2 linked regions of the Spirulina major PCC 6313 genome follow. The protein of the gene in region 2 interacts with the protein of the main gene of each other region in a pairwise test. Links are inferred from orthologs where the notes say so. Each region holds a gene or a part of one and is shown on either strand. Other genes may lie near its edges.

Region 1 (6,250 bases), 1.7 Mb from region 2 along the record:
TTGGTAATTCGCGGCGACTTCTGGTCACAGGGGGCGCAGGGTTTATTGGTAGTAATTTTGTCTATCAGTGGAGCGAAACCTATCCGGATGATCGGATTGTGGTCTTGGATGCGCTGACCTATGCCGGACATCGGCAGACCTTGGCTCCGTTGGATGAAACCCCCAATTTTCGGTTTGTGCAAGGGAATATTTGCGATCGCGCCCTCCTAGAAAAACTCCTCGTCGAAGAACAGATCGACACGATCGCCCATTTTGCCGCCGAGTCCCATGTGGATCGCTCCATCCTCAGCCCGGACACCTTCATTCAAACCAACATCGTTGGTACATTTACCCTCCTCGATACCTTTCGCCTCCATTGGCAACGGGCCAAAGGGGCGGGGGTAAATTGCGATCGCTGGCTCTTTCTCCATGTGTCCACCGATGAAGTCTACGGCAGTTTAGGCGATCGTGACCCTGCGTTTTCAGAAACCAGCCTCTATTCTCCCAACAGCCCCTACGCCGCCTCCAAAGCCGGGAGCGATCACTTGGTGCATTCCTATCACCACACCTACGGCCTGCCCATAGTAATCAGCAACTGCTCCAACAACTACGGCCCCTACCATTTCCCCGAAAAACTGATCCCCCTCACTTGCATCAACATCCTCCTAGGCAAACCGATTCCGGTCTACGGCGATGGGAAAAATATCCGGGATTGGCTGTATGTAGAAGACCATTGCCGGGCCTTAGAAGTCTTAATTCGCAAAGGAAAACGCGGTCAGCATTACAACATTGGCGGCAATAATGAAGTGCGCAATATTGAATTGGTAAATATTCTCTGTCAATTGATGGACGAACTTGCCCCCAATCTGCCCGTGCGCCCCTCCCGCGAGTTGATCACGATGGTGAGCGATCGCCCCGGCCACGATCGCCGCTACGCCGTCAACGCCCGCAAACTCTCAATCCAACTCGGCTGGAGTCCCACCACCTCCATCGAAGACGGACTGCGGCAAACCGTGCGCTGGTATTTAGAGCATCCGGACTGGTGGCAGCCCTTGCTATCCTCGGACTATCAGCAGTTTTATCAACAACTTTATGGCAACGCCGCCGCCTCCTAGCCGGATTCCCCCTCAAGTTTTTCTCTGGATCGCCGTGCTGATTTTTGGCGCATCGGGAGCCGTCACCCGTCGCCTCAGCGAATTGGGGGCAAGTCTCGCCACGATGGGCCATAATCCGATTTCCCTCTGTAATGTGCTGTTTGTGGGCAATCTCTGCGCCTTGGGGGTGCTGCTTGTGTTGTATGGAAAAGAATTGCAACCCCAACGTTTAAGCCAATTAACGGGGGGCGATTGGGGTTTGTTAGCAGCGATCGCGCTGCTCTCCGGTGCGCTCGCGCCGGGTCTCGTCTTTGATGCCTTGGCAAATACGCCCGTGAATAATGTGATTTTGATTGGTCGCCTTGAGCCGCCGTTGGTTTTGGCGTTATCGGTGTGGGCGTTGGGGGAAGGGGTGAACCGTTGGCAGGTAATGGGGGCGGTGGTGTCCCTGGTGGGGATTGTGCTCACGGTGGCGTTGCAGGGGTTCGGCGGCGAAATGGCGGGGGTGGAGTTGAGCTTGGGGCGGGGGGAATTGTTTACAGCGATCGCGGCTGTGGCCGTAGCGATTTCCACCATTTTGACGAAAAAACAATCCTCACGGGTCACATTGGGGGTGAATAGCATCGTGCGCACTGCGATCGGCACGAGTTTATTTTTCCTCCTCGCCCTCATCCTCTACGGCCAAAACCATTTTATGGAACTGTTCACCCCGTTCCTCTGGCAATGGATGCTACTCTACGGCACGGTGATTGTCGTGGTGGGTCAATCGGCCTGGGTAGCTGGGCTACGGCAGAGCAGCGCCGCCACCGCCTCCCTCGTGGGTTCGTTCACCCCGATCGCCGGGATCATCGCCGCCTATTTAATTTTGGGAGAAGCGCCGACACCGCCCCAAATTATTGGAGGTGCGATCGTAATTGCGGGTTTGGTTCTCAGTCAAATCGGCACTCAAAAAAGTTTGCGCCGTGCCTCGAATTCTGAACCCCTCAGCCCCAGTGAAATCGAAGCCGAAATGGGCTTTCGCGGCGTTTAGCCTGGATGATTGATGACACTCAAAATCGCTGAGACAATCGATTCTAGCCAGTAGCGGACAAGATGCCCGCACCACGGCTCGGAACGCAGTACAACCGTAGTGCAGGCATCTTGCCTGCTTGATGAATAATTCAGGGTTAATAACTCAGCCGCTCAATTAGCCGTTGAAACGCTCTAACGTCAAGCGATAGCGGTACAGCGTCACGGGGCGATCGCCCGCCTGAAAATAATCCGGATCTTGGGGGGAGAGATAAATCGCCGTGACTTGCTCGGCCGTGATGCGATCGCGGCTCTCGTGATGATACGCCGTCGTCGTTTCCACCCGATTCACATACACCTGCCCACTGCGCCGCAACACCTGATTCGTCACCTCGCAGGTGAGGAATTGATCCGGCGTGGGGGGTTCTTGACGGCGGGCGGTGACGGTGTTGATCAGTTGGCTGCCGTCGCGGAAGGTGGTGGTTTGGCGGTTGGGATTGTGGGGATCGGTGCGGACTTGGGGGGCAGCAGCGGGGCCAAGATAGGCGATCGCAATTTCGCGGCCGTTAAAGGTGCGATCGGCCACGACCTGGGGCGCAAGGTTGAGGGGGAATGTGGTTAAAATTTGGGGCTGAAACCGAACTCGGAACCGCACGGGCTGATCAATCGCCTGACGATTTTGCTCGAATCCAGGGGTGACGATCTCCGGCGCGAACGGTGCGATCGCCTCCACCAACGGACTATTCACCGCCCAGGTTCCCGCCATCCAGTCTGGATAAATTAAGTCCCCCTGGGCAGGCTGTACCGGCGGCAGTGTTGTCCAGTCGGGATAGGCAGCGAGGCGATCGCCCAACGGACTCGCCCCGGCCGGAAGTGCGATCGCCCCCAGGACAATCAATCCCCACAATAGTTTGACGATCGCACCCATCGCTAGACCTGCACCAAACTCGGCACTGTGCATTGTTTCAGGTCTAACCCCTGCTCAAAAATCTGATCAATGGGCAACATTTCCCCCGTTGCCGTCATAAATTTATGGTCGGGCGTGGCGCGAATTGTGGAGCCATCTTCGAGGGTATATTCATAAACCTGCCGTTGGCCGCGATCGTGCCATTGGGCGATCGCTTGGGTATAAATAAAGCCATTGGCATCCACACTATACACCTGACAATTGATCTGCGCTTCGACAAGCTTACCAATAGGAACCGGCCCATATTCCACCGTTAAAACCAACGTGTCATAGGTCAAACAATATTCCGCAAACTTCACCATCTGATCAAATAGATGATCAGCAATCTGTTGTTTTACTCCGTTTTTTGTCGCCCCATCAATGAATAATTCCCGATGTTTTTTCATCTCGGAAATCTTCTTTTTCCCCATCGCCCGCCGCAAGAGATCCGCCTGCCCCAGAGAATACCCCGCCAAATCCTGCGCGGTTTTCATAATCTGTTCTTGATAGACCAAAATTCCATAGGTTTCATTGAGAATCGTCTCAAGCAAGGGGTGATCATATTTAATTTCTTCGCGGCCATGTTTGCGATCAATAAACATCGGAATCAAACCCGCATCCAACGGCCCCGGCCGATAGAGGGCCAAAATTGACGAAATATCTTCAATCCCCGACGGTTTCAAATCCCGGACAATCTGCCGCATCCCATCGGATTCCAATTGAAAAATCCCTTCTAAATTACCATCTCGAAACAGTTGATGGGTTTTTTGAATATCAGGGGGGAGTTTTTTAACGGTTCCCTTAGCGAGGATTTGGAGGGCGTGACGTTCATCCAGGGGTAATTGATCGAGGTCAATCGTCACACCGCGATTTTTCTGCACTAAATCCGCAGCTTTTTGCAGGGTGGTGAGATTTTTTAAGCCCAAAAAGTCCATTTTTAGCAATCCCATATTTTCCAATTCTTCCATGGAAAATTGAGTGATCACCGCGCCGTCGTTGTTGCGTTGGAGAGGCACAATTTCATCAAGGGGTTGTGACGAAATCACCACCCCGGCAGCGTGAACCCCGAAGGTTTTGTTTGTGCCTTCGATCCGCATCGCCATATCCACCCAATGCTGAATATGGGGATTATGATCGTAGAGGTCTTTGAATTCTTTGCAGGGGGTATCGTCGGAGACCATCACCTTTAGTTTGGTGGGTTTACCCCGCGATACGGGGATCAGTTTGGTCATGCGATCGCTTTCGGCATAGGGAATATCCAACACCCGCGCCACATCCTTCAACACCGCTTTGGAGGTCATGCGGTTAAAGGTGATAATCTGGGCGACGTTTTCTTTGCCGTATTTTTCCGTCACATATTCGATCACCTTATCCCGATTTTCAATGCAAAAATCGGTATCAATATCCGGCATCGATTTCCGTTCAGGATTGAGAAACCGCTCAAACAGTAAGCTATGGTGAATCGGGTCAATGTTGGTGATTTTCAAACAATAGGCAACCAAAGAACCCGCCGCCGACCCCCGCCCCGGCCCGACGGGAATATGATTATCCCGTGCGAATTTGATATAGTCCCAAACCACGAGGAAATAGGTGGCGAACCCCATCCGCTGCATCATTTTCAGTTCATATTCCAACCGCTCTTTATACACAGCGGGCAATTCTGAACGGCTGCGGCAGGAGAGGCGATCGCACAATCCTTGCCAGGTCACTGCTTCGAGATAACTATCGGCGGTGTGGCCAGCGGGGATCGGATAGTCGGGGATACGCGGCTCACCCAAAATTTTGTAAGGCTGGACTTTTTCGGCAATTTCTACAGTGGTGGCGAGGGCTTGATCAATGATCTCATCGCTGAGGTGGTCGCGAAAAAGTTGGCGCATTTCATCGGCGGATTTGAGGTATTCCGTGCCAGAATAGCGGAGGCGTTTTTCTTCGGTGATGAGTTTTCCCGTTTGGATACACAGGAGCGCATCATGGGCTTCCACATCATTACAGGAAATGAAATGAGAATCATTGGTGGCGACAACTTTAATCCCCAATTCCTGAGCAATTTTCACCATTTCCACATTCACGATCCGATCTTCAGCCGATCCGTGATCTTGAATTTCTAAATAGTAATCATCTCCAAATAAATCTTGATACCATTTCGCCACATTGCGGGCTTCATCGAGTTCATTTTTAAGGATACGCTGGGGCACTTCTCCCCCTAGGCAGGCACTGGTAACAATCAGCCCTTCATGATATTGCTCTAGCAGTTCTTTGTTAATACAAGGCCGGGAAAAAATGCCTTTACCTTGCATCCCATCAAGGTGGGAAATGGAGGTGAGTTTGACAAGGTTTTGATAGCCTTTTTTGTTTTTGGCAAGAACAACTTGATGGAAGCGTTTGTAGCGGGTTTTCTTGTCGGTAATGTCGCCGTTGATGACGTACATTTCATTCCCGATGATCGGTTTAATGCCTTTGCTGCGGGCGGTTTTGAGGAGTTCGATCGCGCCATACATCACGCCGTGATCGGTAATGGCGATCGCGGGCATTCCCAATTCCACGGCTTGATTCACCAAAGCGGGAACTTGGGATGCGCCATCAAGCAGGCTGTAATCGGTGTGGATGTGGAGGCCGATGAACATAGGGTCGAAGGAGAGGTGAGCGATCGCCCCAACGGGACGATGGTTGTAGTGTATCTCAGGGGGACGGGGGTCGGGCGGCGATCGCGGGGGAATTTTCACCGCATCTCGGCGATCGCGCCCTAGGCGATGGACACGAGCACGCCCCCCACAATCACGAAAATCGCCCCCAGCACGAGTTTAATTACGTCCACATTCTGCCATTCCAGAAAGATGATCAATGCCAAAAAGACAGCGATCAGGGTGTTCATGTTGTAGAGGGGGACGAGTTTGGCGAGGGGGGTTTTGTATTGGATCAAGCCGAGGGCAACGAAGCCCGTGCCCAGACCCCAGAGGATGCCGTACAGGGAGGAGGATGCGATCGCTGCCCCGGACGGTAACGCACCGGGCAACAGCCATTGAAACACGACCCCCACCACGGACACCATCACACCAATACAAATCAAATGCCCCCCGACGGACATCCCCGCGTTGGTGCTGACTTTCGCCAAAACCCCCGCTGTCCCATAACACAAAGCCGGAACCAGGCCGCCCACGAGCAGCCCCAAAACTTGAGGAGAAAGGGTCATAGCACCAGAAAATTAAAGGGTATTCGAGGGTTT
Region 2 (6,608 bases):
GTCGCAGGCAACTGCACCTCATGGTTCCCCGTCAGAAGGGTCTACGCCGCAAATATGGGGGCACAGTAACCCGCCATGGATTCCGGAAGGGGGATCTAGTGCGGGCTGAGATGGCAGGTCGTGTCTCGGTGGGCTATGTGAGTGGGGATACAACTCGGCAAGTTTCTGTTTCTGAGTTCACTTGGAAGCGTATTGGGCAGTTTAGTGCTGCCAAGGTTGAGCTACTCTATCGCGCCACGGGTATTTTGGTCAGTTGCCCGCAGAGATTGTCAGTCAGTGGGGCATTTAACCCCGCTGCCTGACGCTTGTTTCCTCCCCCACCTGCGGTGCGAGGTGGGGGTTTCCACAAGGAGTTTTTGATGAACGGCAGTGAAAAATCTGGACTGTGGCAGTGGTGGCAGACCTTTGAGCAGCGACCTCGCCAAGCTGCTTGGTTTTCGATTATCACCCTCAGCCTGATTTGTGTGATGGCGTTTCTGTGGGGGTTAGGTAGTGTTGGACTCGTGGATGAGACGGAGCCTCTGTTTGCCGAAGCCTCGCGCCAAATGACGGTCACGGGGGACTGGGTGACACCGTATTTTAATGGGGTGACGCGGTTTGATAAGCCGCCCCTGGTGTATTGGTTAATGGCGTTGGGGTATCTGGCCTTTGGGGTGAATGAATGGACGGTGCGTTTGCCGTCGGCTCTGGCTGCGATCGCCCTCGTCCTCGGTCTTTTTTTGACGCTGTATCGTTTCGGCTACGCCACGCCCCGCGCTGGCCAGGTGGATCAAGCCGACAGCCGTCGCAGCCTGCGGCAACGGTGGATCGCGGCCTGGTTAGGGGCGGCGATGCTGGCCCTCAATGTGCAAATGTTCGCCTGGGGCCGCACGGGGGTGTCGGATATGCTCCTTAATGCCTGTATCGGGGTGTCGCTGCTGTGCTTTTTTTGGGGCTATGTGAGGCATGAAGGTCAGGTGCGGCGTGGCTTTTGGCCGAGTCGGTGGTATTTAGGCTGCTATGGGGCGATGGCGCTGGCGGTGCTCACGAAAGGCCCCGTCGGCATTGTCATTCCGGGCCTGGTGATCCTGGTTTTTCTGTTCTACACGGGCAATTTGTTCACAGTGTGGCAGGAGGCCAAGGTTTGGAGCGGGCTGCTGATTTTTGCGGTGATCACGATTCCTTGGTATGTGCTGGTGATCCAAGCCAATGGAGAATCCTATATCAATGACTTTTTTGGCTATCACAACCTCGATCGCTTTACCCGTGTGGTGAATCAACATTCAGCGCCGTGGTATTTCTATTTCCTCGTGGTGCTGGTGGGGTTTTTGCCCTGGTCGGTTTCCCTGCCTTTGGCGATCGCTCGCCTCAACCTCTGGCAACGCCGCTTTTGGTGCGCTCAACCCCGCCAAGCTCAACTGGGTTTGTTAGCGGTGATTTGGGTGATTGTGATCTTTGGCTTTTTTACCGTGGCTGTCACCAAACTCCCCAGCTACACCTTGCCCCTGCTGCCAGCGGCGGCGATCCTCGTGGCGCAACTCTGGAGTTATGAACTGTCCCTGAACAAGTTGCCCTCCATGGCCCATCAACCGCGCCATACGGCAGGAATCTTAATCACGGGGGTGTTCAGTGCGATATTTGCGATCGCCACCGGGGTCTTTTGGTGGATTTTCCCCAGCCTCCTCGGCCCCGATACCGCCGCCCCCAACTTTTCCCAGACCTTAGACCAATCCCTGATTCCGGAAATCGGCGGCAGTATTTGGATCGCCTTGGGAATTGCGATCGCGTTCTTGCTCCTCCATCGCAAAACCTGGCGTTGGGTGATTGTGGCCCAGGTGATCGGCTTTTTCTGCTTCCTCAGCTTCACGATGATTCCCACCCTTATCCTCGTCGATCAGGAACGACAGGCCCCCCTCCGCCACCTGGCCATCCTCGCCGGTCACGAAAAACAACCCACCGAAGAACTCTTCATGATTGGCTTTCGCAAACCCAGCGTCTCCTTCTACGCCCAAACCCCCATTCACTACTTTTCCCACGCTCCCCACGCCGCCACCTACGTCAAACGCACCCGCGACAATCCCCCAGACGATGCCACCTCTATCCTCATTCTCGCCAACCCGGTGATCATCGACGAACTCTACCTCAAGCCCCAGGACTATCAAACCCTCGACCAAGAGGGCGCGTACCAACTCGTCCGCGTCCCCCGCGCCGTGATTGCCGAACGCAATGACATCGCTTCCCCCTAAACCTGGGTTGGTTCTGGGATTGGGTTAGGCGAGTTTAGCCACGAAGGTTTGGAGGCGATCCATGCCTTTTTTGATGGAGTCTAGGCTGGTGGCATAGGAGAACCGGACGCAGCCTTGGGTACCAAAGGCTTCACCGGGGACGGAGGCAACAAAATGCTCGTCTAAGAAGCGATCGCAAAATTCCAGGGCCGGGACACCGAGTTTAGCGATGTCAAGATAGACATAAAACGCCCCATCGGGCCGGGTGCAGGAAATGCCCGGAATCGCGGCGATCGCATCCAACACATAGGCCCGCCGTTCCGTAAACGCCGCCCGCATAATCTCCAACGGCTCCTGAGTGCCTTCGAGGGCAGCGATCGCCCCAAACTGCGCAAACGTGCAGACATTGGACGTGCTGTGGCCCTGCATCTTATTCATCCCTTGAATCAACGGCAACGGCCCCGCCGCATAGCCCAACCGCCAGCCCGTCATCGCGTAGGCCTTCGCAAACCCATTACTAATAATCGTCCGCTCAAACGCCGCCGGACTCACCGCTCCAATACTCAAATGCTCCGCCCCATCGTAGAGAATCTTTTCATAAATCTCATCGGACACAACGAGAATATCCGCCGCCACCACCACATCCGCCAACGCCCGGATCTCCGCTGGCGGATACACTGAGCCGGTGGGGTTCGAGGGCGAATTGAGAACAAACAGTTTCGTCTGGGGGGTAATCGCCGCCTGCAACTGCTCCGGGGTAATCCGGTAGCCCGATGCCGCCGTGGTTTCGACTAAAATCGGCGTACCGCCGGCAAGCTTCACCATTTCCGGATAACTCACCCAATAGGGCACGGGAATAATCACCTCATCCCCCGGTTCAATCAGGGTCATCATCAGGTTATAGAGGGAAAACTTGCCGCCGTTGGTGACGATCACATTGGCGGCTTCGTAGGGGAGTTGGTTATGGGTTTGGAGTTTGTGGGCGATCGCTGCTCGTAATTTCGGTTCCCCCGCCGCCGGGCCGTAGCGCGTTTTACCCGCATCGAGGGCCGCTTTCGCCGCTGCTTTAATGTGGTCGGGGGTATCAAAATCCGGTTCCCCCGCACTAAAGCTACACACATCAATGCCGTCCTCTTTCATCGCCTTGGACTTGGCGGAAATGGCTAATGTCATCGATGCAGGAACTTGATTGATGCGGGTGGCTAATTTCACGGTAAAGCGGCCTCTCAACACAGCATAAATAGGGATTAACTCCCCAGTGTATGGGGTGAGTTGCCGGAGGTGTTGCTGTCTTTAATACTTTTTTAGATGAAGTCGGGATGGGGGAATGCCCAAGGTTTCTCCACCGAGGGCGAAGGGACTAGGGGGTATGGAGGCCGTAGGGCAGGCCCGTGATCGTGAAACCCGCCCAATAGTAGGGATGGGCGTAGGGGCAGACCGTTGGGCCGAGGCGTTCGGCTTTGGCTTGGGCGAGGTTCTGGGCGATTTTGAGGTGGTCAAGGCCGGGGGGGGCGGCGTGGGTCAGGTGCTTGAGGAGGGTCTCGTAGTGGTGCAGCAGGTCTTGATAGGTTAAGGTTTGCAGCCAGTTTTGGGACTGATGGAGGGCGATCGCAGGCGTGATGTTGTCCTTTAACAGTGCATACATATACCCCATGAGTAACGCCGTGGATATTTCCGCCACGGGCCAGAGACTCACCACCACATGGCTAGACCCTTTGTGGAGAAAGACCGTTGGGAACCCTAAGCCTTCGAGGTCAAGGTGAAAATCTGGCCCCAACTGGAGCCAGTGGCCCGACAGACAGACGAAGGGGGGCGTGGGTGCGTCGAGGTGTTTGAGTTGAGCGATCGCAACCTGGCGATCCTGCGCCAACTGCAAGCCTGAGGTTTCGCCCCATGTACCATCCCACCAAGCATCCCCCGCAAAATGGCACAGTTCCACCGCTGTAGCCAAGGCAGACTGTACCTGGGCGGGCGTGGCTTGGCCTGGGTCGATCGAGTCATGCTCAAAAAACTGAGCCACGATCGCAACTTCGGCGGCGGCATGGGGAGAAACCCCGGCCGATCCGGCAATGGTGAGGAGCGATCGCAAGGCCGGCAACGGGCGCTCGTGCTGGTGTTGTAGCAGGGTTAACCCCATCTGTACCGACGGCAGATAGGTCACCACATAGGCAAGATGATCAAACTGGGGATGATTAATCGCCAAATGGAGGGGAACGAGATGCAATTTCTGATGGGGCACGATGATTAAATGGGTCAGGTCTTCCGGCAACCGTTCCCACACCTGGGCCAACTGCAAAATCTCACCGAGTTCCGCCAAGCGCGGCAAGAGTTGATTGCGCCAATGCTGATCATCTTCGGGCTGTTGGCTGTGCTGCTCACTGACAAATTCCAAGCTCGACCACTGCTGCCACCAATCCCGAAACTGGTTTAGTTGGTCGTAGTTGCCTGGGATCACCTGTAAAGGCTGTCGATGGAGCACGACAAACAGGGTAATGCTGGCGGGACTAATGTGCCAATAGAGCAGCCCGGTTTCTTCGGTGAGCAACTGTTGCATCTGGCTATAGGTGGGGGGCGGCAGGATCTGACCGTCCCAGTCGGGATTGAGTTGACTCTGGAGCAGTGCGTTGCGCCGTTCTTCGGCCAGTTCGATCGCTTGGAGCCGCTGTTTGGGGTCGATGGCTTGGGACAGTTGCTCAACTTTGAGTTGATAGATCCCCCGCAATTGATGCAACCAGCGCCGTTTTTGGCTGACGTTGATGGCGTTGAGTTGCAGTTGATTGATGATCAGCAGGGCAATGTTGAGGTGATTTTTGGTGTTGAGGATGCTGCCGGTGCGCTGATAGGTGACAATCAGATCCGTCATCACCTCTAGGTAGTAGGCTTCAAGGTTGGGCTGATCTTGGAGAAAGTCGAGGCTGCGGCGGAGGGCAGCGATCGCACGTTCTAGCAGCGGTCGCGCCTGCTTCGGTTGCGTTTGGGCCACCTGTCCAAACACTTGGCCAATGGCATGGGCTAGGGTTCCGAGGGCCAGGGCGCGATCGTGGCTGAGGTGTTGCAGTTCATTGATGGCGGTTTCCCAATTTTGCAGGGCGGCGGTGGGGCCCTGGTCGGGGGCGTTGTAGAGTGTCCAGCCACGATTAACCCAGGCTTGCCAACAGTCAGAATCTAGCGCCAGAGCCGTGGTGAAGTCAGCGAGGGCGGCCTCAGTTTGTCCGATTTTGCTCAAGGCCAGGCCGCGACCGTTGAGGGCGAAGACGGATTGGGGTTGGAGGGCGAGGGCTTCTTTGTAGTCGGCGATCGCTTTGCCATAGTGGCTTAAATCGGCGTGGCTGTTGCCGCGATTGTAATAGGCTTGATGCAGGTTGGGTGCGAGGAGGATGACTTGGGTGAAGTCCTCGACGGCGGCTTGGTGTCGCCCCAAGGCTTGCCAAGCCAGACCCCGACCGTGGTAGGCGTAGTAATCATTGGGGTCATGGTGCAGGGCTTGGCTAAAGTCGGCGATCGCGGCCTCTCCATCTCCCCAGGCCAGAGTCACCATCCCCCGGCCAGTATAGCCCCAGGGCCAATCCGGCCGGAGAGCGATCGCCGCCTCATAATCCCGCCAGGCCAGGGCATGATCCCCCAGGCGATGGTAAGCATGGCCGCGCCCCAGATAGGCATAGTAACTGAGATCTTGCCCCTGCTCAATACCATGGGTGAAATGAGCGATCGCCTCCCTAAATCGCCCCAACCCCAGCAACAAATTACCCTGGTTAAAATGCCCTAAATCAGAATCGGGATGGTGGCTGAGGAGTTGTTCAAACTGCGCCAGGGCCTCGGCCCGTTGTCCCTGATAATACAGCGCGACTCCGCAGGCATTTTCCGCCTGCTCAAACTTCGGTCGCTGCTCTAACGCCGTGCGCCAGAGGGAAATCGCCCCATCGAGTTCGCCGGTGGTGTAGAGTTCGAGGCCGTATTTAAACAGTTCGTGGGGATCATCAGAGGTGAGCACCGTGGCGGGCTTCGTGGCTTGCGGGGCGTTGAGGGCAGCGCGATCGCTCATATTCAACAAGCGTCGTCCCAACCCTGCCGACACATCCCCCAACTCTCCACAGCCCAAATTCCCCAACCGCACCATCCGCAGAGCCATCTCCCGGTTGAGATACTGGGGTGATTGACGCAGCAAACTCTTGCCGTAGCGATGGAGCCACGACACAAACCAGGGATCATGTTGACGAATCCCCAAGCGATTCACCAGATCATCACACTGCCACCCCTGCGCCACCCCCTCTAACATTTGGTAGAACAGGGATTCATACCCATCATTGGTCAGGGGGGTGATTTCAGTGGGATGGGGGGTCGGGGATTCGGCATTAAACATGGCACGAATCAGATCCCTCAACCATTGCAGCGGGAATTGCAACA

The links. The genes of interacting proteins can lie anywhere in the genome.
Region 1: the proteins of SPI6313_RS12110 (region 2) and SPI6313_RS04770 interact in binary tests that used the Escherichia coli proteins (3 or more experiments, as listed by UniProt). The link is inferred for Spirulina major PCC 6313 from one-to-one orthologs.

What each region holds. Positions count from the first base shown.
Region 1 is NZ_KV878783.1:1,086,874-1,093,123, forward strand. Bases 2,812-5,954 are described here. They hold SPI6313_RS04770 (DNA polymerase III subunit alpha), read right to left. Parts: upstream 5,652-5,954; coding sequence 3,012-5,651; downstream 2,812-3,011. Other genes in these bases: SPI6313_RS04765 (DUF6816 family protein), read right to left, coding at 2,812-3,042; SPI6313_RS04775 (hypothetical protein), read right to left, coding at 5,771-5,954. Also shown: rfbB (dTDP-glucose 4,6-dehydratase), read left to right, coding at 1-1,094; SPI6313_RS04760 (DMT family transporter), read left to right, coding at 1,072-2,103; more of SPI6313_RS04765, read right to left, coding at 2,260-2,811; more of SPI6313_RS04775, read right to left, coding at 5,955-6,217. UniProt on the Escherichia coli protein: DNA polymerase III is a complex, multichain enzyme responsible for most of the replicative synthesis in bacteria. This DNA polymerase also exhibits 3' to 5' exonuclease activity. The alpha chain is the DNA polymerase catalytic subunit.
Region 2 is NZ_KV878783.1:2,749,913-2,756,520, reverse strand. The notes cover bases 1,334-4,117. They hold SPI6313_RS12110 (pyridoxal phosphate-dependent aminotransferase), read right to left. Parts: upstream 3,417-4,117; coding sequence 2,250-3,416; downstream 1,334-2,249. Other genes in these bases: SPI6313_RS12105 (CHAT domain-containing protein), read right to left, coding at 3,565-4,117; SPI6313_RS12115 (ArnT family glycosyltransferase), read left to right, coding at 1,334-2,225. Outside these bases: more of SPI6313_RS12115, read left to right, coding at 360-1,333; more of SPI6313_RS12105, read right to left, coding at 4,118-6,564. UniProt on the Escherichia coli protein: Shows aminotransferase activity with methionine and histidine as substrates, and to a lesser extent also with phenylalanine.